Regions from separate parts of the Bradyrhizobium sp. ORS 86 genome, predicted to be linked through region 1. Evidence: riboswitches for the same ligand, from Rfam matches in the RefSeq annotation. Region 1 holds a riboswitch; the other holds the start of a gene.

Evidence for each region. Region 1 has a riboswitch for S-adenosylmethionine ahead of P6U25_RS04265 (O-succinylhomoserine sulfhydrylase). Riboswitches for the same ligand answer to the same signal wherever they lie in the genome.
Region 2: another riboswitch for S-adenosylmethionine. It lies ahead of P6U25_RS32935 (homoserine O-acetyltransferase); the one in region 1 lies ahead of P6U25_RS04265 (O-succinylhomoserine sulfhydrylase).

What each region holds. Positions count from the first base shown of each region.
Region 1 covers NZ_CP120699.1:939,014-949,851, reverse strand. The annotation lists gene P6U25_RS04285 (VOC family protein) at 1-218, shown strand, start outside; gene P6U25_RS04280 (SRPBCC family protein) at 233-649, shown strand; gene P6U25_RS04275 (MATE family efflux transporter) at 759-2,201, opposite strand; gene P6U25_RS04270 (2'-deoxycytidine 5'-triphosphate deaminase) at 2,371-3,429, opposite strand; SAM riboswitch at 3,601-3,680, shown strand; gene P6U25_RS04265 (O-succinylhomoserine sulfhydrylase) at 3,756-4,949, shown strand; gene P6U25_RS04260 (iron chaperone) at 5,042-5,398, opposite strand; gene P6U25_RS04255 (SDR family NAD(P)-dependent oxidoreductase) at 5,445-6,218, opposite strand; gene pimD (pimeloyl-CoA dehydrogenase small subunit) at 6,329-7,474, opposite strand; gene pimC (pimeloyl-CoA dehydrogenase large subunit) at 7,641-8,831, opposite strand; gene pimA (dicarboxylate--CoA ligase PimA) at 9,017-10,705, opposite strand.
Region 2 covers NZ_CP120699.1:7,114,409-7,125,246, reverse strand. The annotation lists gene P6U25_RS32965 (hypothetical protein) at 1-170, shown strand, start outside; gene P6U25_RS32960 (hypothetical protein) at 183-707, shown strand; gene P6U25_RS32955 (peptidase M15) at 899-2,050, shown strand; gene P6U25_RS32950 (prephenate/arogenate dehydrogenase family protein) at 3,094-4,035, opposite strand; gene hisC (histidinol-phosphate transaminase) at 4,043-5,140, opposite strand; gene P6U25_RS32940 (chorismate mutase) at 5,228-6,076, opposite strand; SAM riboswitch at 6,241-6,320, shown strand; gene P6U25_RS32935 (homoserine O-acetyltransferase) at 6,405-7,613, shown strand; gene metW (methionine biosynthesis protein MetW) at 7,610-8,272, shown strand; gene P6U25_RS32925 (alpha/beta fold hydrolase) at 8,404-9,276, opposite strand; gene P6U25_RS32920 (TIGR02594 family protein) at 9,501-10,148, shown strand; gene P6U25_RS32915 (MOSC domain-containing protein) at 10,263-10,838, opposite strand, start outside.

The DNA of each region.
Region 1 (10,838 bases):
TCTGGCTGCATTTGCACAAGGGCAAGGCTCCAGGCGGCGCCCATGTCGCCTTCCGCGCCCCGAGCCACGCGGCGATCAAGACATTCCACACCGAAGGCGTGAAGGCTGGCGGCAAGGACAACGGCGCAGCAGGACACCGCAAGGACTACAGCCCGACCTACTATGCCGCGTTTCTGATCGACCCCGACGGCAACAATGTCGAGGCGGTGTGCACCTGACGAGGAGAATTCACATGGCATCCATTCACAAGGATATCCCGATCGACGCGCCGGCCGACCACGTCTGGGATGCGCTGCGTGATTTCGGCGCGCTGCACACCCGGCTGGTGCCGGGCTTCGTCACCGACACCAAGCTCGACGGCGACGTGCGCATCGTCAGCTTCGCCAACGGCACGGTGGCGCGCGAGACGCTGGTCGACTGCGACGACAACCGACGGCGGCTGGTCTATGCGATCACCAGCGAACGGCTGAAGCAGCATTCGGCCTCCGTGCAGGTGTTCGCGGAGGCCGACGGCCGGTGCCGGGTGGTGTGGATCGCCGACGTGCTGCCACACGAGATCGCGCCCTACATGGACGCGCAGATGGACCGCGGCGCAGCGGCGATGCAGACCGCGCTGAAGCAATCGGCGAAGGCGAGGAATATGGCCTGAGACATCCATCACCGTCGCCCTGTGAGGGGGCCGCCAACGCGGTCCGCGCGAAGCGCGGCCCGATGATAAACTCCGCGGCCGTCTCCAAGGGCGACAGGTTGAGAAGATCTTACGACAGCGCCGGCTGCACCTTGGCGACTGGCGCCGTCTTGCCCCAGCGCGTCAAGATCACGCTGAGGCAGGAGAGCACGCCGAGCACCCCCATCGAGGCCGCGGCGAGCGCGAAGAAATTCTGCGCGGTTGCCTCGTGCGTCGTCAGCCACCAGCCGCCGGCGCCGATGAAGATCAGCCGCGCGGTCTGCGCCAGCACGGGGCCCAGCACCTTGGCGGCTCCTTGCGAGGAGAAGTACATCGACATCGCGAGGCCGATGAAGGCGTACATCGGGGCAGCGGTCGAGAGATAGTGATGGCTCGTGCTCCGAACGTGCGGATCGTCGGTGAAGAGATTGACCCAGAGGTCGGGGAAGACGGCGATGAAGCTGCCGACCGCGCCGACCGCGAGGAACGACACCGTGCCCGCGGTCCACGCGATGCGCCGGGCGCGCGCGACGCGCTCGGCACCTATGGCCATGCCGATCATCGGCACCGACGCGATGCCGACGGCGAAGGCCACCGAGGTCAGCATGAATTCGAGCCGCGCGCCGATGCCGTAGCCGGCAAGCACCGCGGTGCCGAACTGCGCCAGCATATGGGTGAAGATCGAGATGGTGAGAACCGACTGCAGCGGCGAGAAGCAGGAGACGGCGCCGACCTTCAGGATGTCGATGAACATCACCCGTTGCACACGCAGCCCCCAGAGCTTCGGCCTGACGCGGGCGCGGCCGGAGAACAGGTACCAGCCCATCACGCTGATGCTGATCGCATAGGCGATCAGCGCGCCTGCGGCGACGCCGCGCATGCCGAATTGCGGCACCGGGCCGAGGCCCAGCCCGAGCGTGCCGCCCAGCATGATCTGCCAGACCGCCGACGACAGGATCATTGTGGAGGGCAGTTTCATGTTGCCGGTGCCGCGCAGGATGCCGGCCATGGTGTTCATCAGCCAGGGCAGGATCGCACCGCCGAAGAACACTTGCGAATAGGCAATCGCCTGCGCCAGCACGTTGCCGCGGCCGCCGAGCAGCTCGAGCAAACGCGGGCCGAAGATCAGCATGCCAAGCATGAACGTGACGCCGAAGGTCAGGCCGATCAGCAGCGCGTGTGCCGCGAGCGTCGAAGCGCGCTCGATCTCGCCGGCACCGAGCGCCCGCGCGATCGAGGAGGCGACGCCGCCGCCCATCGCGCCGCCCGACATCGTCATGGTCAGGATCACGCAAGGAAACACCAGCGCCATCGCCGCGAGCGACTCGACGCCGAGGCGGCCGATATAGGAGGTCTCTGCGATCACCACGCAAGTGCCGGCGGACAGCGCGATCACGTTCGGCCAGGCGAGCCACAGCAGCGTGCGCAGGATCGGCCCATCGAGCAGCGCGTTGCGCGCCGGCCTTGTCACCGGCGGCGGCAGCGGACGTTCGTCTTCATCGACGGGTATTTCGGCGAGGCCGAGATCGGACATTTCATCTCCCGCGCGATCTCTGAAGGCGCCGCGCCATGGTGCTTGCCTACCATGGCAACCACAGATTCCATGTGCGCGGAACGCAAGGGGGACCTGCGCGATTGCGGGTGAACCTTTGCGCCAGCCTCTCGCTTACGCCGTGATGTGAAATCCGGCTTGCGGAATTTCGTTACGCGCGAAAATGTTTCGAGAGCTTCAGGCCCTGCGCCTGGTAGTTCGAGCCGATGCGCTGGCCGTACAGCGCGTCAGGGCGCTCCAGCATGCGCTCGTATACGAGACGGCCGACGATCTGGCCGTGCTCGAGAATGAACGGCACTTCGCGCGAGCGGACTTCGAGCACGGCGCGTGCGCCCTTGCCGCCGGCGCCGGCATAGCCGAAACCGGGATCGAAGAAGCCGGCATAGTGGACGCGGAATTCGCCGACCAGAGGATCGAACGGCACCATTTCCGCCGCGTAGTCCGGCGGCACCTGCACGGCTTCCTTCGACGCCAGGATATAGAATTCGCCGGGATCGAGGATCAGGCTGCGGTCGGAGCGCGCCTTGATCGGCTCCCAGAAATCATCGACCGGATAGCCGCCGCGGCGATCGATGTCGACCACGCCGGTGTGGCGCTTGGCGCGGTAGCCGACGAAGCCGTTCGAACTCTCTCCGGACAGATCAACCGAGAGCGCAACCCCCTGGGTGAGATCCGCATCGTCGATATCGACCAGCCGCTCGGCGGCATGCAGCGCGTCGAGCTCGTCGGCATCGAGGACGGCATCGCCGATCCGGAAGCGGATCTGGCTGAGCCGCGAGCCTTCGCGCAGCAACACGGGAAACGTCTTCGGGCTGATCTCGGCATAGAGCGGGCCGTGATAGCCGGCGCCGATCACGTCGAAGCGTCGGGTGCCGTCGGCAATCACGCGGGTGAACACGTCGAGCCGGCCGGTCGAGCTCTTGGGGTTCGCCGCGGCGACGATCTGCGGCGGCAGCGCGAGGCTCTCCAGCAGAGGAACGATATAGACGCAATTGGTCTCCAGCACTGCGCCATCGGAGAGGTCGATCTCGTGCAGCTTCAACTCGTCGATGCGCTCGGCGACCGTGGAGTCAGGCCCGGGCAAGAAGCTGGCACGGACCCGGTAGGCGATATCGCCAAGGCGCAGGTCGAGGCTCGCCGGCTGGATCTGGCTCTCGACAAAGTCATAGGCGGGCAGAATGAGCCCGGCATCCGCCATCTCCGCGATCATGCGGTCGGGCAGGATTCCATTGGCTTCGTCTTCCAGCTCGAATGACACGGTACGGGTCCCCTAGGATGGCCTGATCATATCCTGAACGGCCATCCAAAGCCCCAAAAACTGGGCTTTTAGGGGTTATCCGATGACCGCCTTGACGGAAAGGGCACGAGGGAATATCAGCAGCAGTTATCCCGTGGTGATTTGAGCCGGCCGGCTTGCAGCCACGTAAAATAAGTCGCTAAACAGGCCGGGGACAGTGTGATCCCGGCCTGTGGAGATTGCTCCAGGCCGGTTTTTTGTGGCCATTTTCTTGAGGAAATGGCCACGTCGGAGGTCACATGTCTGAATCTGAAGCTACCCGCCGCTATCGCCCCGAAACCCGCCTGGTCCATGGCGGCACGCTGCGCTCGCAATTCGGCGAGACGTCGGAGGGGCTGTTTCTCACCCAGGGTTACGTCTACGACACCGCCGAGCAGTGCGAGGCACGCTTCAAGGGCCAGGACCCCGGCTTCATCTATTCGCGCTATTCCAACCCGACCCTCGCGATGTTCGAGCGTCGCATGATCGAGCTCGAGGGCGCGGAAGCTGCGCGCTCGACCGCGACCGGCATGGCCGCGGTGACCACCGCGATCCTTGCGCCGCTCAAGGCCGGCGATCACGTGGTTGCATCGAAGGCGCTGTTCGGCTCGTGCCTCTACGTGGTGCAGGACCTGTTGCCACGCTACGGCATCGAGACGACACTGGTCGACGGGCTCGATCTCGACCAATGGCAGCGCGCGTTGCGGCCGAACACCAAGTCGTTCTTCCTGGAGAGCCCGACCAATCCGACGCTCGACGTGCTGGATATCTCCGCAATCGCCAAGATTGCGCATAGCGGCGGCGCCCGCCTCATCGTCGACAACGTGTTCGCGACCCCGATCTGGCAGAGCCCGCTGTCGCTCGGCGCCGACGTCGTGGTCTATTCCGCGACCAAGCACATCGACGGCCAGGGCCGCTGTCTCGGCGGCATCATCCTGTCGTCGGAAGCCTTCATCGCCGAGCATATTCACAATTTCATGCGCCAGACCGGCCCGTCGCTGTCGCCGTTCAACGCCTGGGTGCTGCTGAAGGGGCTCGAGACGCTCGGCATCCGCGTGCGCGCGCAGACCGACAACGCGGCGAAGATCGCCGAGGCGCTGGCGAGGCATCCGAAGATCACGCGGCTGGTCTATCCCGGCCGCGCCGACCATCCGCAGGCCGAGACGGTGAAAAAGCAGATGGGAGCCGGCTCAACGCTGGTCGGCTTCGAGGTGAAGGGCGGCAAGGCCGGTGCCTTCCGCTGTCTCAATGCGCTGAAGATCTCGCGCATCTCCAACAATCTCGGCGATGCCAAGAGCCTGGTCACGCATCCGGCGACCACGACGCATCAGCGCCTGGTGCCGGAAGCCCGTGCCGAGCTCGGCATCAGCGAGGGCTTCATCCGCTTCTCGGCCGGGCTGGAGCATGCCGACGACCTGATCGAGGATTTCGAGCAGGCGCTGGAGAAGGTGTGAGGCTGACGTAGCAACCCTCCCTCTCGCGAACCGTCGTCCCTGCGAAAGCATGCGAAAGCAGGGACGACACTGATCTTGTAGCGGCCGGGCTGCTAAAGCCCCTTTTTCCCGCGCGAACTGACTGCCAATTTCTCAACCAGTTCATCCGTGATAGGGTTACTCACCGAGAACGTAACGCCGGTCTTGGTTGCCTTGAGTTTCAAAATAGCAATCTCGTCCGCATGCGCAGCAATCGCACCCGGGTCGACATATAGGCCACATTGTTTGCTAAAGGCCGCATAGCCCGCGATGATCGTGTCTTCGATCTGAAATCCGGGCATATCGTATTTCATCACTTCTTTGGCGTCTGGCAGTGCCCGCGATAGCTGTGCACGCAGTTGGGCCAACATGGCGCGAAACGGTGCCGGTGCGGCAGCTATATAGGCGTCATGGTTATCCGTCTTTGCCATGCTGACAGTATGCCAGTTAGCATAACCAAAGACAACGAATGGGGCTTTACGTCGCAGCCGTCGTGACGCCGCCGTCGACGACGATGGTCTGCCCCGTCATGAAGGTCGAGGCGTCGGAGGCAAGATAGGCCACTGCGCCGGCGATCTCGTGCGGCTCGCCGATGCGGCGCAGCGGCGAGGACGCGGTGCGGCGCTTGAGGTTGTCCGGATCTTCCCACAGCGCGCGGGCGAAATCGGTCTTCACCAGGCCCGGTGCCACGCAATTGACGCGCACGCCTTTCGGACCCCACTCGCCCGCGAGACTGCGGCACAGCGCGAAATCCGCCGCCTTGGAGATGCCGTAGGCGCCGATCACCGTCGATCCGCGCAGGCCGCCGATCGAGGAGATGATCACGACCGAACCCTTGCCGCGTTCGGCCATCTGCGGGACCGCCAACGCACAGAGCCAGATGTTGCTCTTGACGTTGGAGCCCATGATCTTGTCGAAGGCCTCGTCCTTGATGTCGAGCAGCGGGCCGTAATACGGATTCACCGCGGCGTTGCAGACCAGGGTGTCGATCTTGCCGTAGTGCTTGATCGTCCCGGAGATCAGCGCCTCGACTTCCTCACGGCGCGAGATGTTGCAGGGGATGACGATCGCATCGCCGCCGGCCTTGTTGATGCCGTCGGCGACCTCCTTGCAGGCGTCCGCCTTGCGCGAGGAGATCACCACCTTGGCGCCGAGCTGCGCCAGCAGCTCTGCCGACGCACGGCCGATGCCGCGGCTCGATCCGGTGACGACGGCGACCTGGCCGGTGAGATCGAATGGAGTGTTCTTCATTGTTGTTGCCTCCCTGACGACTGCAAATGACACGTCATGCGCGGGCTTGACCCGCGCATCCATCTTGTTGAAGAGCGATGGGTTGCCGGGTCAAGCCCGGCAACGACAGCTCAGGCCAGCAGCCCACCACCCTCGCTGACTCGACGGAGATGGTAGTCGGTGTCGCCGAGTGTGTTCTCGATCATGGTCAGCCGCTTGAAGTAGTGACCGATCTTGGCCTCCATGGTCATGCCGATGCCGCCGTGGAGCTGGATCGACTGCTGGCCGACGAACTTCAAGGACTTGCCGACCTGCACCTTGGCGGCCGCGACCGCAGACGAACGCTCCTTGGCATCGTCGAAATCGGACGCCATGGTCGCGAACATCGACATGCTGCGAGCCTGCTCCAGCGCCACGAACATGTCGGCGGCGCGGTGCTGTAGGCTCTGGAACGTGCCGATCGCGACGCCGAACTGCTTGCGCGTCTTGATGTACTCGACGGTGGTCTTCAGCGATTCATCCATCGCGCCGACGGCTTCCGCACAGAGAGCAGTGCGGGCCTCGTCTGCGACGCGCTCGATCAGCGGCAACGCGTTCTCGGGATCGCCGATCACAGCATCCGCACCGACCTCGACATTGGTGAAGGTGATGTCGGCTGCATGCAGGCCATCCTGCGTCGGATAGCCCTTCCGCGTGACGCCCTTGGCGTCGGCAGGCACCAGGAAGACACCGATGCCGGCCTTGTCGCGCTGACCGCCCTTGGTGCGCGCGGTGACAACAAGCGTGTCGGCATTCTCGCCGTTGAGCACGACGAACTTCTCGCCGTCGATCACCCAGCCGTCGCCCTTCTTCTTCGCCGTCGTAACGACGTCATAGAGGTCGTAGCGCGAGTTCTTCTCGAGCTGCGCGAAACCGAAGGTCTTGCTGCCGTCGATGATGCCCGGAATGTACTTCGCCTTCTGCTCGGCCGAGCCGCCGTGGCGCAGGAAGCCGCCGGCGATCACGACCGTCGCGAGATAGGGCTCGACCACCAGCGCCTTGCCGAGCGCTTCCATTACGATCATGGTCTCGACCGCGCCGGCTCCGAAACCACCATCGGCTTCCGCGAAGGGCAGGCCGAGCAGACCCTGCTCGGCGAGCCGGCCCCAGATGGCTTTGCTCCAGCCACCCTTCTCCTTCATGTATTTCTTGCGCGCATCGAAGTCGTAGGCGTCGGCAAGAAGGCCGTCGACACTGTCCTTGAGAAGCCGCTGCTCCTCGGTCAGATCAAAATCCATTTTTCCATCTCTCCAAAATCACGCGGGCGCTATTGCAGCCCAGATCTCCCCTCGTCATCCCCGCGAAGGCGGGGATCCAGTACTCCGCGACGCTCATTAGGAATCACGACTGCCGCGGCGTACTGGGTCCCCCGCCTACGCGGGGGACGACAGCTAACGTGTCGCTCTACAGCCCCAGCACCGCCTTGCTGATGATGTTGCGCTGGATCTCGTTGGAGCCGCCGTAGATCGAAACCTTGCGGTTGTTGAAGTAGCTCGGCGCGATCTGCGCGGTCCAGTCCATGCTCTCGTTGGAGCCGGCGTCGCCATGCTCGTCATAGGGGGCGGCGAACGGACCAATGATCTCCATCAGCAGCTCGGTGGTGGTCTGCTGGATTTCCGAGCCCTTGATTTTGAGCACCGAAGACGCCGGGTTGGGCTTGCCCTTGCCGTGCTTGCCTTCGTCGGCGACGACGCGGAGCTGGGTGAGTTCGAGCGCCTTCAGCTCGATCTCGCACGCGGTGAGCTTCTCGCGGAACGCCGGATCCTCGATGACGGGACGGCCGCCGGCCTCGACCTTGGATGCCAGCGCGCGGATGCGGCGCAGCCGCTCCTTCGACACGCCGACCCGGGCGATGCCGGTGCGCTCATTACCGAGCAGGAACTTGGCGTAGTCCCAGCCCTTGTTCTCCTCACCGATCAGGTTCTCGTAGGGCACCTCGACATCATCGAAGAACACCTCGTTGACCTCGTGGCCGCCGTCGATGGTCTGGATCGGACGCACCGTGACGCCCTTCGACTTCATGCTGAACACGATGAACGAGATGCCCATCTGCTTCTTCGCGGCGGGATCGGTGCGGCAGAGGCAGAAGATCATGTCGGCGTGCTGGGCCAGCGTGGTCCAGGTCTTCTGGCCGTTGATGATCCACTTGTCGCCCTTGCGCTCGGCCTTGGTCTTCAGCGAGGCGAGGTCCGAGCCCGAGCCCGGCTCCGAGAAGCCCTGGCACCACCAGTCGTCGACATTGGCGATACGCGGCAGATACTTCTTCTTCTGCTCCTCATTGCCGAAGGTGTAGATCACCGGGCCGACCATGCTGACGCCGAAGGCGAGCGGCTGCGGCGCGGGGTAAGACTGCAGCTCCTCGTTGAAAATGTAATGCTGCACCGAGGTCCAGCCGGTGCCGCCATATTCCTTCGGCCAGTGCGTGACGCCCCAGCCTTTCTTGTTCAGGATGCGCCACCAGGTGACCATCTCGTCCTTCGACAGATGGCGGCCTTCCTGCAGCTTGCGCCGTGTTTCCGGCGGCACGTTGTTCTTGAAGAACTCCCGCACTTCCTCTCGAAACGCTATCTCTTCCTTGGTAAAAGCGAGATCCATCGGATCCTCCTTTTGAAATTCAACTTCCTCGTCACTCTCGATGTCGTCCCTGCGAAAGCAGGGACCCATAACCACCGGCCGTCGGGATTGGCAAAGCCGGCTGCCGCTTGTGCCTCTTACATCGGCCGCAGCGTATGGGTCCCGGCTTTCGCCGGGACGACGGATTCATTGCACCATATCGTCCATCATGAGCGGGATCCTGATGCAGTCTGCTGCTGATGGAGTTGAGACGCCTTCGGCTGCTGCTGCCGCAGCTCGTGGCGCGATAGCTTGCCGACCGGCGTGCGCGGCAATTCGGCGACGAATTCCAGCGCGGCCGGCAGCTCGTGCTTGCCGACCTTGCCGGTGAGGAACGCGCGGAGCTCGTCGAGCGAGAACGGATTTTCGCCGTCGCGCAGCTTGATGAAGGCCTTTGCCGCTTCGCCGCGGTAATCGTCAGGGATGCCGATCACGATCACCTCCTGCACGGCGGGATGCGTGTAGATCGCCTGCTCGATCATCTGCGGATAGACGTTGAAGCCGCCGGAGATGATCATGTCCTTCTTGCGGTCGACCAGATAGAAATAGCCGTCGGCATCCATGTAGCCGATGTCGCCGGTGAGGAAGCGGTCGCCGACGAAGGCCTCCGCAGTCTCCTGCGGACGATTCCAGTAACCCTTGGTCACGTTCGGACCGCGAATGCGGATCTCACCGACCTCGCCGACCGGCATCACCTTGGTGGAGTCCTCGAGCGAAACAACGTCGAGTTCGATGCCAGGCAGCATCAGCCCGATCGAGCCGGGCTTTTCCGGCCCTTCCTTCGGATGGCCGGTGCCGGGCGAACAGGTCTCGGTCATGCCCCAGCCGCTCTTCAGCTTCATGCCGACGCGGCGCTCGAAGACCTTGGCGACCTCGACCGGCAGCGGCGCGCCGCCGGAGCCGGCGACCACAAGCGAGGACAGATCGCGCTTGTCGAGATCGGGAAGTGCTGCGATCGCAATCCACATCGTCGGAACGCCGGGGAAGACGGTCGCGCGCTTGACCTCGATGTCGCGCATCACGGCCTCGACGTCGAAGCGCTGGTGCAGCGAGATCAGATGGCCGCGCCGGATGGTCGACAGCAGCACGACGGTCAGCGCGTAGATATGAAACAGCGGCAGCACGCAGATCACGCGCTCGATCGCGTTGCGTTCGAGCCGGCCAGGCTTACCCCAGACATCGTAGATCGACACCGCGGCCGTGAGATTGCCGTGGCTGAGCATCGCACCCTTCGGCAGACCGGTGGTGCCGCCGGTATATTGCAGCAGCGCGACGTCCTCGACGTCGACCGCGGGCCATTGCGCGGGCTTCGTGGCGCCGTCGGTGAACTGCCTGTGGGTGATGATGGCAGGGTTGTCGGGCAGCGCGGTTTGCGGCGTGCCGATCTTGCCCCAATGATCGTCCTCGCAGACGATCAGACGGTCGAGCAGGCCCTTGGCGAGGAACTTCAGCGCAGTCGGCAATAGTGCCGACAAATTGCTGGTGACGAGCACCCGCGCGCCGGAGTCGGACAGCTTGTGCGACAGCGCGATCTCGCCATCGAGCGGCGACAGGTGCACAACGCGGGTGCCTGCTTTCAGCGCGCCGAAGAAATTGATCGGATGATCCGGCGTGTTGCCGAGAAACAGCGCGACCGATGCGCCCTTGCCGTAGCCCGCACGCAGGAAAGCGCCGGCGGCGGTTTCGACCAGTTCCTCCAGCTCACTGTAGCTGATCGGTCGATCGCGGAATTCGATCACAGGCCGCGCGCCGAATTCGGCGGCTGCACTCGAGAGCAGGTCCGGCAGCGTGCCGCGCGCGATCTCGTCGCTCCAGTGCACGCCCTTCGGATAATATTGTTCGCCGGGATAGGTCATGAAAACACTGATTACCGTGAGGTGAGCACTGTGCTCAGGCTCCCCTCCCCCTTGTGGGGTCGAGACGAGCGAAGCTCGCTCTGAGGGGTTGGGGAAGGGGGTTCACACGGGCAATGCCGATGCGGCCACCCCT
Region 2 (10,838 bases), 1.5 Mb from region 1:
GGCAGTACACCGCGGGCTTCTACGACACGATCTTCAAGGGCTCCTACGGCACCATCAAGGCCGGCGCGCAATATTCCTACACCCAGCGCTTCGCGTTCCCTGGCGTCGGCGGCGCGCCGAAGACGGACGACCACATCGTCATGACCCAGCTCCGCTACTACCCCTTCTAAAGGAGACTGTAGATGAGGATCGCAAGCAAACCCGGAGACAGAGCCGCCTTCGCGCGCGAGTTGATGATGGTCAGCCGGGCCGCGCATCTGTTGCAGCGAGCCGGCTTGGCGATGGCCGGCGCCATGGGCGGGACCTTCGTTGCCGCTCAGCTTGCGAAGGGCCATGTCGCGATGTTCGACACGGTCTCCTTCATTGCGATGACGATTCTGATCGGCGCTGTCGGGTTCTATCTCGGGATCGATGTGCCGCGGCGGTCGGCGGCGATCCGTGCGCGCAAGCTCGATGCGGTCGAGCTCCTCAGCGCGAGCGGCACGTTCCTTGCGGCGATGGCCGCTCTGGTGTCGGTCTATGGCATCATCTTCGACGAGGCGCCGTCGCGGACCTGGGCCTTCATGATCGGCTCCTGGTGGATCAGTGGCCTGGCGATGCTCGCCACCGCCGGGCTGCTCGGCCGCCAGCGCCTGGGGCGGACGGTCGCCGCGATGGCGGGCGCGCGTGGATCGGCGCGCGACGCTACGAAGACGGTGCGGCGCTAGCAGCGCGCCAAGAGGCGTGCTTCGCAGCAGCGAGCATCTGCTGAGGCGAGTTGCATTCGGGCAACATTCTCCGGAAAGTTGGATCGTTAACCTTCTTTCGCCATTGCGCGACCATTCCCTGAGCCGACAATCACGGCCTCGTCACATGCTTGGCTGTGCAATCAGGCTCCGAGGAGCCTTTGGAGGCTGGGATGATGAACGCGCGGGGAATCGGGGCGGCGGCGGTGTGCCGGACAGTCGTTCTGCCTGGTTGCATTGTCGCCGGGTTTGCGATGTTCGGTTCGGCGGGACTCGAGAATATCGGCGCGTCAATGGATGAGGTCCGCGCCCTTCCCGTCGTCGCTGATGCCGCGCCCGCCGCGTCACCAGCAACTGCCGGGTCGAACACCGCGAGCGATGTCGCCGAGGTGGCGACCGCTGGCGGATCGGACATGGTGGCGACCGTCAGCCCGGAGCCGACCTCTCAGGAGCCGGAAACCAGCGGAGAGGCCAGATTGACCGATCCCGCGCTGTCGCCGGAAACCCAACCCGCTCAGGCGCCGATCGTGAACACGCCGGATCCGGAGCCTCGCGAGGCCAAGGTGACGGTGGGGCCCATCGAGGGTCAGGTTCTCGACGAGTGCTGGGACGTGAACGTCTGCATCGACCGCTATTTGTGGGCGCTCTATCAAAGAACGCCGAAGGAAGACACCATCAAGGTGCCGGAACAACGGACGGTGATGGTCAAGAAAAAGAAGAAAATGGTGAAGGTCACCCGAACCTTCATCAAGCTTGTCGATGAGGATTTCACCTGGAAGGACGCGAAGGCGGCCCAGAGAGCCGCCATGCCCATGGCGGATTACGTCATCGGAGGTATGGATCGAACCTTCAAGCTGAAGCTCTTTCATGCGCTTCTCGCGGCGGAACGGGCCGGCCTGTCGCCCGGCATCACCAGCGCATTCCGCGATGACTACCGGCAGTCGATTGCAAGCGGCCTCAAGGCGGCCAGCGACAGGTCTTACCACGGCGGCAGCTTCCGCGGCGGCTACGGCCACGGGCTTGCGGCCGACATTGTCAGCGTCGACGGCGCGACACGCGACGAGCGATGGCGGGCGTCGGATAAACTCTGGAAATGGATCGACGCGCATGGACGGGAGTTCGGCGTCGGGCGCCCCTATCTCGATCGGGATCCGCCGCACACGGCCCCGATCGACGGCAAGGAATATGCCGCTCACAACCATGGCGCCAAAACGCAACAGGCGGCACTGGACACGAAGGCGCGCAACCGCTCCGCTGCCCGGGACAGTCACGCCAAGGTGAAACGTCCAAGAACCGCAAAGTCGTCGAGGGTGAGAACGATCTGACTGCGATCGCGATGACCCGACAGGCGAGGCGACGGTGAGGTGAGCACGCTGCTCGGCTGCCTCTCTCGCATCCGCCTTCGCCAGGCTTCGGCGGACATGAGGAGAGGGGGAACCCGCCTGCCGGTGCCTTCCTCACATGCCAATCACTGAGTTGCCCGACGGCGCAAGACCCTCATGCAAAAATATTTCGGTTTTCAAGAAGTGCAACTCAGTGTATGAACAGTCCGTCTCACCCGCCTGAGGGGCGCTTCGCGATCGTCACGAGTGCCGGGTCGAGATGCGGTGGACGCCGAGCGTGTGACTGACGAGCGCATGCGAGGCGGACGGCGAAGTCGTGCAGGCCTGACGCCCTAGTGGCAGGTGTCCTGTTGCAAGACGCAATTGCGTCTTGCAACGGCGGTGACAACCAAGCCCAGTCTCGCCGGGGCGAGCACGTATAAGCCGTAACCCATCGCGCAGGGAAAGCCGGAGTGTTTCCGGTTACACCTGTGGTCCTACCCCCGGTGCTACTTTTATTGCACCGGGCCCATGGGTGCGATCGGCACCCGGCTTTCCCTGCGCCCTCTGCTCGAAGAGGGCGGGAACGAGATGCAAAGCTCGGACAATTCATGTCGCGAGAATGCAATGCCATATCTCAACAACTGTCATCGCCCGCGAAGGCGGGCGATCCAGTATTCCAGAGGCCGCAGTGATTGATCCGAGAGGCCGCAGCGTACTGGATCCCCCGCATGCGCGGGGGATGACCACGGGGGGGGGGAGTGGCGGCCCGGTCATTGCGAGCGAAGCGGCTTGTCCGCCGAAGCCTTGGCAAAGGCGGAAGCAGTCCATCGCGCGGCAAGCGCGGAAGGATGGATTGCTTCTTCGCGGAGCCTGTCATCGGGCGCACGCTCGCGCGACCCGTTGGCTCCTCGCAATAACGGCGTGAGACAACGGACGAGAACTATCCCTGGCGTCGTCCTGGCTTTCGCAGGACGACGAACGCAGAGTCCGCCGCGCGGTATGAGTCCGTGCTTTCTCCGGGACGATACCGAGTGCGCTGCACTTTACTCTGTCTTCTTCCCCAGATTCGCATGTGGCCGGCCGAAGTCGGCGGCGGCGGAGTCTTGGCCGATCTCGACGATGCCGCGGCGGATCGCGCGGGTGCGGGTAAAGTGGTCGAACAGCGCCTCGCCGTCGCCGCGGCGGATCGCTCGGGTGAGCTTCGACAGGTCCTCGTTGAAGGTGCCGAGCATCTCCAGCACGGCCTCCTTGTTGGCGAGGAACACGTCGCGCCACATCGTCGGATCCGAGGCCGCGATGCGGGTAAAGTCGCGGAAGCCGCCGGCCGAGAACTTGATCACCTCGGATTCCGTCACCTGCGCCAGCTCGTCGGCGGTGCCGACGATGGTGTAGGCGATCAGATGCGGCAGATGGCTGGTGATCGCGAGCACGAGATCATGATGGTCCGGCGTCATGATCTCGACCTTGGCACCGAGCGCGGCCCAGAAGGCGCGCAGCCGATCCGTCGCGGCGGGATCGATGCCATCGGGCGGCGTCAGGATGCACCAGCGGTTGATGAAGAGCTCAGCGAAACCGGAATCCGGTCCGGAATGTTCGGTACCGGCGACCGGATGCGCCGGCACGAAGTGCACGGCATCGGGCAGGTGCGGCGCCATGTCCTTGACGACCGCGCCTTTCACCGAGCCGACGTCGGAGATGATGGCGCCCGGCTTGAGGTGAGCCGCGATCTCGGCCGCGACCGGACCGCAGGCCCCGACGGGGATGCAGAGGATGACGAGATCGGCATCCTTTACTGCCTCGACATTGGTCGCCACGACCTGGTCGACGATGCCGAGTTCGACGACGCGCGCGCGCGTCTTCTCCGAGCGCGCGGTGGTGACGATCTCGTCGACCAGGCCCTGCGCGCGGGCGGCGCGCGCGATCGAGCCGCCGATCAGGCCGAAGCCGATCAGCGCGAGGCGTTTGAAGAGCGGAGCAGAGGTCACGTTGGGCTCACTTTCCAGCCATGAAGTCGCGCAGGGCCGCGACCACGAGGCGGTTGGCTTCCTCGGTGCCGATGGTCATACGCAGCGCATGCGGCAGCTTGTAATTGTTCAGTGCGCGCAGCACGAGGCCGCGTTTGGTGAGAAAGGCGTCGGCTTCCGCCGCGGTCTTTCCCTTGTCGGTCGGGAAGTGGATCAGCACGAAGTTCGCGACGCTCGGCGTCACCTTGAGCCCGAGCTTGCCGATCTCCTCGGTCAGCCAGTTGCGCCACTGCTCGGTGTGCGTCTTCGACATCTGGACATGCGCGGAGTCCTCGATCGCCGCCGCGGCCGCCAGCATCGCCGGCGTCGCGACGTTGAACGGACCACGGATGCGGTTGCAGGCATCGACGATATGCGCCGGTCCGAACATCCAGCCCACGCGCAGCGCGGCGAGTCCATGAATCTTCGAGAAGGTGTGGGTGACCACCGTGTTGTCGGTGGTAGCGACGAGCTCGATGCCGAGCTCGTAATCGTTGCGCGAGACGTAGTCGGCATAGGCGGCGTCGAGCACCAGCAGCACTTGCGACGGCAAGGCGGCGCGCAGGCGCTTGACCTCGTCGAACGGCAGATAGGTGCCGGTCGGGTTGTTCGGGTTGGCGAGCCAGACCAGCTTGGTCTTCGGCGTCACCGCCTTGAGGATGGCGTCGACATCGGCGGTGAAATTGCTCTCGGCGGCGATGACGTTCTTCGCGCCGTTCGCCATGGTCGCGATCGGGTAGACCAGGAAGCCGTGGGTGGTCGAGATCGCCTCATCACCTTGTGCGAGATAGGTGTGCGCCAACAGATTGAGGATCTCATCGGAGCCGGCGCCGCAGATGATGCGGTCGGGATCGAGGCCGTAGGTGCGGCCGATCGCTTCGCGCAGCACGCGCGAGGAGCCCTCCGGATAATCCTCGAGATGGTCGGCCGCCTGCTTGTAGGCCGCGATCGCCTTCGGCGACGGGCCGAACGGCGTCTCGTTGGCCGACAATTTGAACACCTTGCGCCCCGGTTCCGGCACCGGGCTCTTGCCCGGCGTGTAGGGCGCAATATCGAGGATGCCGGGGTTCGGCACGGGGCGGGACATCATCAACTCCGGACAGAGCGTTTTCCCGCGAAGTGGATACCGGCTCGCGCAAGGAAACGCGTCAAAACAAGCATGGAGGCGGTCGGCCTAGCTTCTGGCCGGCCCGCCAGAAGGCACCGTATAGCGCGTTGCGTGGCTGCCGACGAGGGCCGACGAGCGGACCGAGGCGCCGGCCTCGATCAGGGCAAACTTGATCGCCTCGAAATCGTGTCCCGCGACCGAGATCAGCAGCGCCGCGCCGTCGAAGGCGGTGTCGGGCACCGCGACGATTTCCGCAAGCGGCGCCAGCGCGCGCGCGACGTCGGCGTTCCAGCCGGAGACGCGCACGCTCCACATTTGGACTTCCGTCACCATGGCGTCGTCGGCGACCCGCGAGACCAGGAACACCGGCAGTGCGGCCGGATGATCGGCGCGCTCGAGGAACGGCAGCCGCGCGATGATCTTCGGCGCGCCATCGGCTTCGAGCGCGTTCCACCACGGCGTGCGGCTTGCGATCGCGGAGACCAGCGCGAGGTCGCCCTTCGATTTCGCCACCGCGTCGACCGCGGCCTGCGCGTTGAAATGTGCGACATAGGGCACCACGAAGCCGAAATGGAATCTCGCCGAATCCCGCATCGCGGACTCGCCGACCGAGACATCGGCATGCACCGAGAACGGTGCCTGCACATAGGTGAAGGTCGAGATGATGACGCGCCAGATGCTTTCGATGGTGTCGAGCGGCAGGATGCCGCGATGACGCTTCACCAGCTCGCGCATCATGCTGGCCTCGCGTGCGGGACGGAAGGCCGAGCCGACCTCCTGGGTCTTCTTGACCTGGATCAGGCGGTCGATGATGTCACCGCGCGCCATCAGCAGACGATGGACTTGCTCGTCGATGGCGTCGATTTCCTTGCGCAGATCCTGCAGCGAAGGCGGCGACGGGGGTGGGTTGGACATCTGAAAACCTTGTGATCCGGGCGGCCCGATGACGACGTCCCTGATTAGGAAAGACCGCCGCCGAAAGCAAAGAGAAACGTCGCAGGCGTGCCTTGCGCGACCGGGATTAACCATGGGGCGGGCGAGGCCAATCTTGACGACGCGGGATCCAAAGACTAGTTTCCCTCGACTTCCGTGGTCATTTGAGCCGGCCGGCTTGCAGCCACGTTAAACAACTCGCTAAACAGGCCGGGGACAGATCAGCTCCCGGCCGAACCTTTGTTCAGGCCGGGTTTTTTATGGCCTGATTTCTGTTCGAGGCCTCCCGCGCGGAGGCAGGGTCGCCTAAATGAGCAACGTGCGTCCGATACCGAGCCCTTCGATCAACAGCGATGATCGCGCCCAGGAGGCCGATCATCCGTCGTCGTTGGTGGCGAAGTTCGGCATGGACCAGCCGCTGAAGCTCGATTGCGGCGTCGATCTCGCACCGTTCCAGATCGCCTACCAGACCTACGGCGAGCTCAACGCCGACCGCTCCAACGCGATCCTGGTCTGCCACGCGCTGACCGGCGATCAGCACGTGAACAATATCCATCCCGTCACCGGCAAGCCCGGCTGGTGGGAGACCATGGTCGGTGCCGGCAAGCCGCTCGACCCGAGCAAGTATTTCATTATCTGCTCCAACGTGATCGGCGGCTGCATGGGCTCAACCGGGCCGGCTTCCTTCAACCCCGCCACCGGCAAGGTGTGGGGGCTGGATTTCCCGATCATCACCATCCCCGACATGGTGCGCGCGCAGGCGATGCTGATCGATCACCTCGGCATCACGACGCTGTTCTGCGTGGTTGGCGGCTCGATGGGCGGCATGCAGGCGGTGCAATGGGCCGCGGCTTATCCTGAGCGCGTGTTCTCGACGCTCGCGATCGCCTGCGCGACGCGTCACTCCGCGCAGAATATCGCCTTCCACGAGCTCGGACGGCAGGCCGTGATGGCCGATCCGGACTGGCGCGGCGGCCGCTATGTCGATGAGGACACCCATCCGCATCGCGGGCTCGCGGTGGCGCGGATGGCCGCGCACATCACCTATCTCTCGGACGCCGCGCTGCATCGCAAGTTCGGACGGCGGATGCAGGATCGCGAGCTGCCGACCTTCTCGTTCGATGCTGATTTCCAGGTCGAGAGCTATCTGCGATACCAGGGCTCGTCTTTCGTTGAGCGCTTCGATGCAAACAGCTACCTTTATCTGACGCGCGCGATGGACTATTTCGACGTCGCCGCCGACCACAACGGCGTGCTGGCGAAGGCGTTCACCGGCATCAAGACGCGCTTCTGCGTTATCTCGTTCGCCAGCGACTGGCTGTTCCCGACCTCGGAGTCGCGCGCGCTGGTGCACGCGCTGAATGCCTCGAGCGCGCGGGTGTCGTTCGCCGAGATCGAGACCGACAAGGGCCACGACGCGTTCCTGCTCGACGTGCCGGAATTCTTCGACATCGCGCGCGCCTTTCTGCAGGCCGCGGGCAAGGCGCGCGGGCTTAAGGATGGCGAGGGCCAGTCATGAGCATCCAGCAAACCCTGCCGCTGCCCGGCGTCGAGCACGAGCGCACCGGAAGCTTCCGCACTGACCATCTGCTGGTTGCCGACATGGTGGCTTCGGGTTCGCGCGTGCTCGATGTCGGCTGCGGCGACGGCGACCTCTTGGAGCTGCTGGAGAGCCGCGGCATCGACGGCCGCGGCATCGAGCTGTCGCGCGAGGGCGTCAACCGCTGCGTCGCCAAGGGGCTCGCGGTGGTGCAGGGCGACGCCGACACCGACCTCGCCAACTATCCCGACGACGCCTTCGACTACGTGATCCTATCGCAGACCCTGCAGGCGACGCGGCAGCCGAAGGTGGTGCTGGAGAATCTGCTGCGCATCGGTCATCGCGCGATCGTCTCGTTCCCGAATTTCGGGTTCTGGAAGATGCGGTTGCAGCTCCTGATCGGCGGCCACATGCCGCGCACCGAGAACCTGCCGGCGACCTGGTACGACACCGCCAACATCCATTTCTGCACCATCAAGGACTTCGTGCAGCTCTGCGACGAGATCAACGTCAAGATGGAGCGCGCGGTCGCGCTCGATCTCTACGGCCGTCCCGTGCCGCTCAATCTGCCCTGGTGGGTCTGGAACATGTTCGGCGAGCAGGGCGTGTTCCTACTGAGCCGGGGCGGTGTGAAATAGCTGCCGTCATTGCGAGGAGCGAAGCGACGAAGCAATCCATCTCTCCGCATGTGCGGACGAATGGATTGCTTCGCGGAGCCTGTCATCCGGCGGCGCTCCGCGCCGACCGGGTGGCTCGCAATGACGATCCGTCAAACCGATACAGCCACCAGCGAGCGTGGATCGCGCACCGGCCAGCGGCCGGCCTCGACCAGCGCGATGAAGCGCTCAACCATCTCGTTGAACAGTGCGGGCTCCTCGAGATTGAGCACGTGGCCCGACTTCGGAAAGAAGGCGAGGCCAGCCGCCGGCAGATGCTTCTTCAGGAACATGCTGGGTTCGATGCAATTGTCGTCCTCGTCGCCGCACAGGATCAGTGCCGGCGTCGGCACGCGCTGGATCGCCTCCGTCATGGTGTAGATCGAGGGGCGGCCGCCCTGGAAGCTGCGCATCGTGTTGGCCGATCCCTTGGCGTCATGACGGGCCAGCGCCGCGTAGAAATCGGCATGCCCGCGCGGGTCCTTCAGCAGAAACGGAATCCGGCTCGGCGCCTCGCGCGTGACCTTCGCGACCTCGACCGAGCCGATCGCCTCATATTGCTCGGCATTGGCGCGGCACTGCGCGCGGAAAGCGTCGAGATTCTCCAGGCTGGAGCCGGAGCCGACAGCGGCCAGCGTCATCGAGAGTGCGCGCTCCGGCGCGTTGAGGGCGACCTGCAGCGACGAATAAGAGCCCATCGAAAGGCCGACGAAATGCGCTTTGGCGATGCCGAGGTGGTCGAGCACCGCAAGCGCGTCGGTATAGAAATGCCGGTACGTATAGACGTCGGCGTTCGGCGGCACGTCCGACGGCGTGTAGCCGCGCGCGGAATAGGCGATGCAGCGGTGGCCGCGCGAGAAATATCGCATCTGCGGCTCCCAATTGGTGTGATCCGCGGCGAACTCATGCAGGAAAATGATCGGGCTCCCGCTGCCCGCCTCTTCGAAATGGAGACGGACATTATCTTTCGTGACAGCGGCCGGCATTTGAATTTCCTTCCCGTGGGCGGCCCTAGATTTGCAATTAATTTCCCGAGCTGCAATGCGCCAGTTCTAGCTTCTTGCTCGTCATCAGATTCGCGAAGAAGGGGCTAGAAATCGTTTTCCGCAGCGCCGCATGAAGCCTTCCTTTCGCCACATCTCATTTTCAAACGCCAACCGTGTTCCGCAGGGAACGCAATTGGGGGTATCACAGAGGATCTCGTGAAAGTATGATTCAGTTGTTTGCGTATTGCCAGCCGCTTCGTCTCGTCGCGCTGGCTCTAGGTTCGCTTGCTCTCGCCTTCGTGTCCGCCGCTCCTGCTTCCGCCCGTCCGCACCATTCACGTCACGCGCATTCGGCCCATGCAGGCCATCACGCGCGTCACTACGTCCATCATCACCATCGGCACGCATCTCGCCTTTCGCGCTGGGAGCGCGGCGTCGCGCGGATGCAGAGCCGCGATCTCGCCGATGCCAACGCCAGCGTGACGCCGGACACGGTCGCCGCGACGGAAACAAGCAGCTTCGGTTCGTCCGGTCTCGTGGCCGAGGCACGTCGCTATCTCGGCGGCAATCCGACCAGCCGCGCGAGCCTGTGGTGCGCGCGCTTCATGAACATGGTGCTGAAAGAGTCGGGCTATCGCGGCACCGGCTCCGACATGGCGAGCTCATTCGCCCATTACGGCCAGCGCGTTTCGGGACCACAGATCGGCGCCATCGCTGTGATGAGCCGCCGCGGCGGCGGTCATGTCGGCATCATCACCGGCATCGATGCCAAGGGCAATCCGATCATGATCTCGGGCAACAACGGCAACCGCGTCCGCGAAGCGCCGGTGTCACGCGGTCGGATCTATGCCTACGTGATGCCGACCAACTGAACTCTCAATGCGAGCCGGAGTACGGTGGGTCGAGCGAAGCGAAACCCACCGTCGGCATCTCGGGCGAAAGTGATGGGTTTCGCTGCGCTCTACCCATCCTACGCGACTGCGGCGCTAAACCAGCGTCGGCTGTTCGGCGGCAATGGTGTCGCCGATGGCCGCACTGCCGTCGCTGATGATCTCGGCGTAGACACCGCATTCGTTGTTGCCGAAGCGCTGCATCAGCATGTTCGGAATAGAGAGGTCGCGCGCGCCGGTGTCGGGATCGACATTGACCGCGGCGCAGCGGGTGATGCGCTTCACCACCTTGGCCCGCGCGCTGCCGATCGCGATGGTCTGGTCGAGCAGGCCGGCCTCATGCCAGGCAGGCCAGCCATCGACATACAGGTTGGCGCGAAAGCGTAACGGATGGACCTGCGCCTGCACCATGGTCTCGATCGCGCGCAGGCTCGCGAGATTGATGATCGAGACCACCTTGCGTGCGACGTCGGAGAAGCTGTGGCCGGGGCTCGTCAGCACCTTGGGCGGTCCCTTGATCTCACCGGCGTGTTGAGCGGCGAAATAGCGCTCGATCGCCACGCGGCCTTCCGTCGTCTCGAGGTCGCCCTGCGCCACCACCGCGCCGTCGCGCCGCAGCGTCAGCACGTGGCTGTCGTCGTCGAAATGGGCGCGCAGTGGTGCCAGCCACTC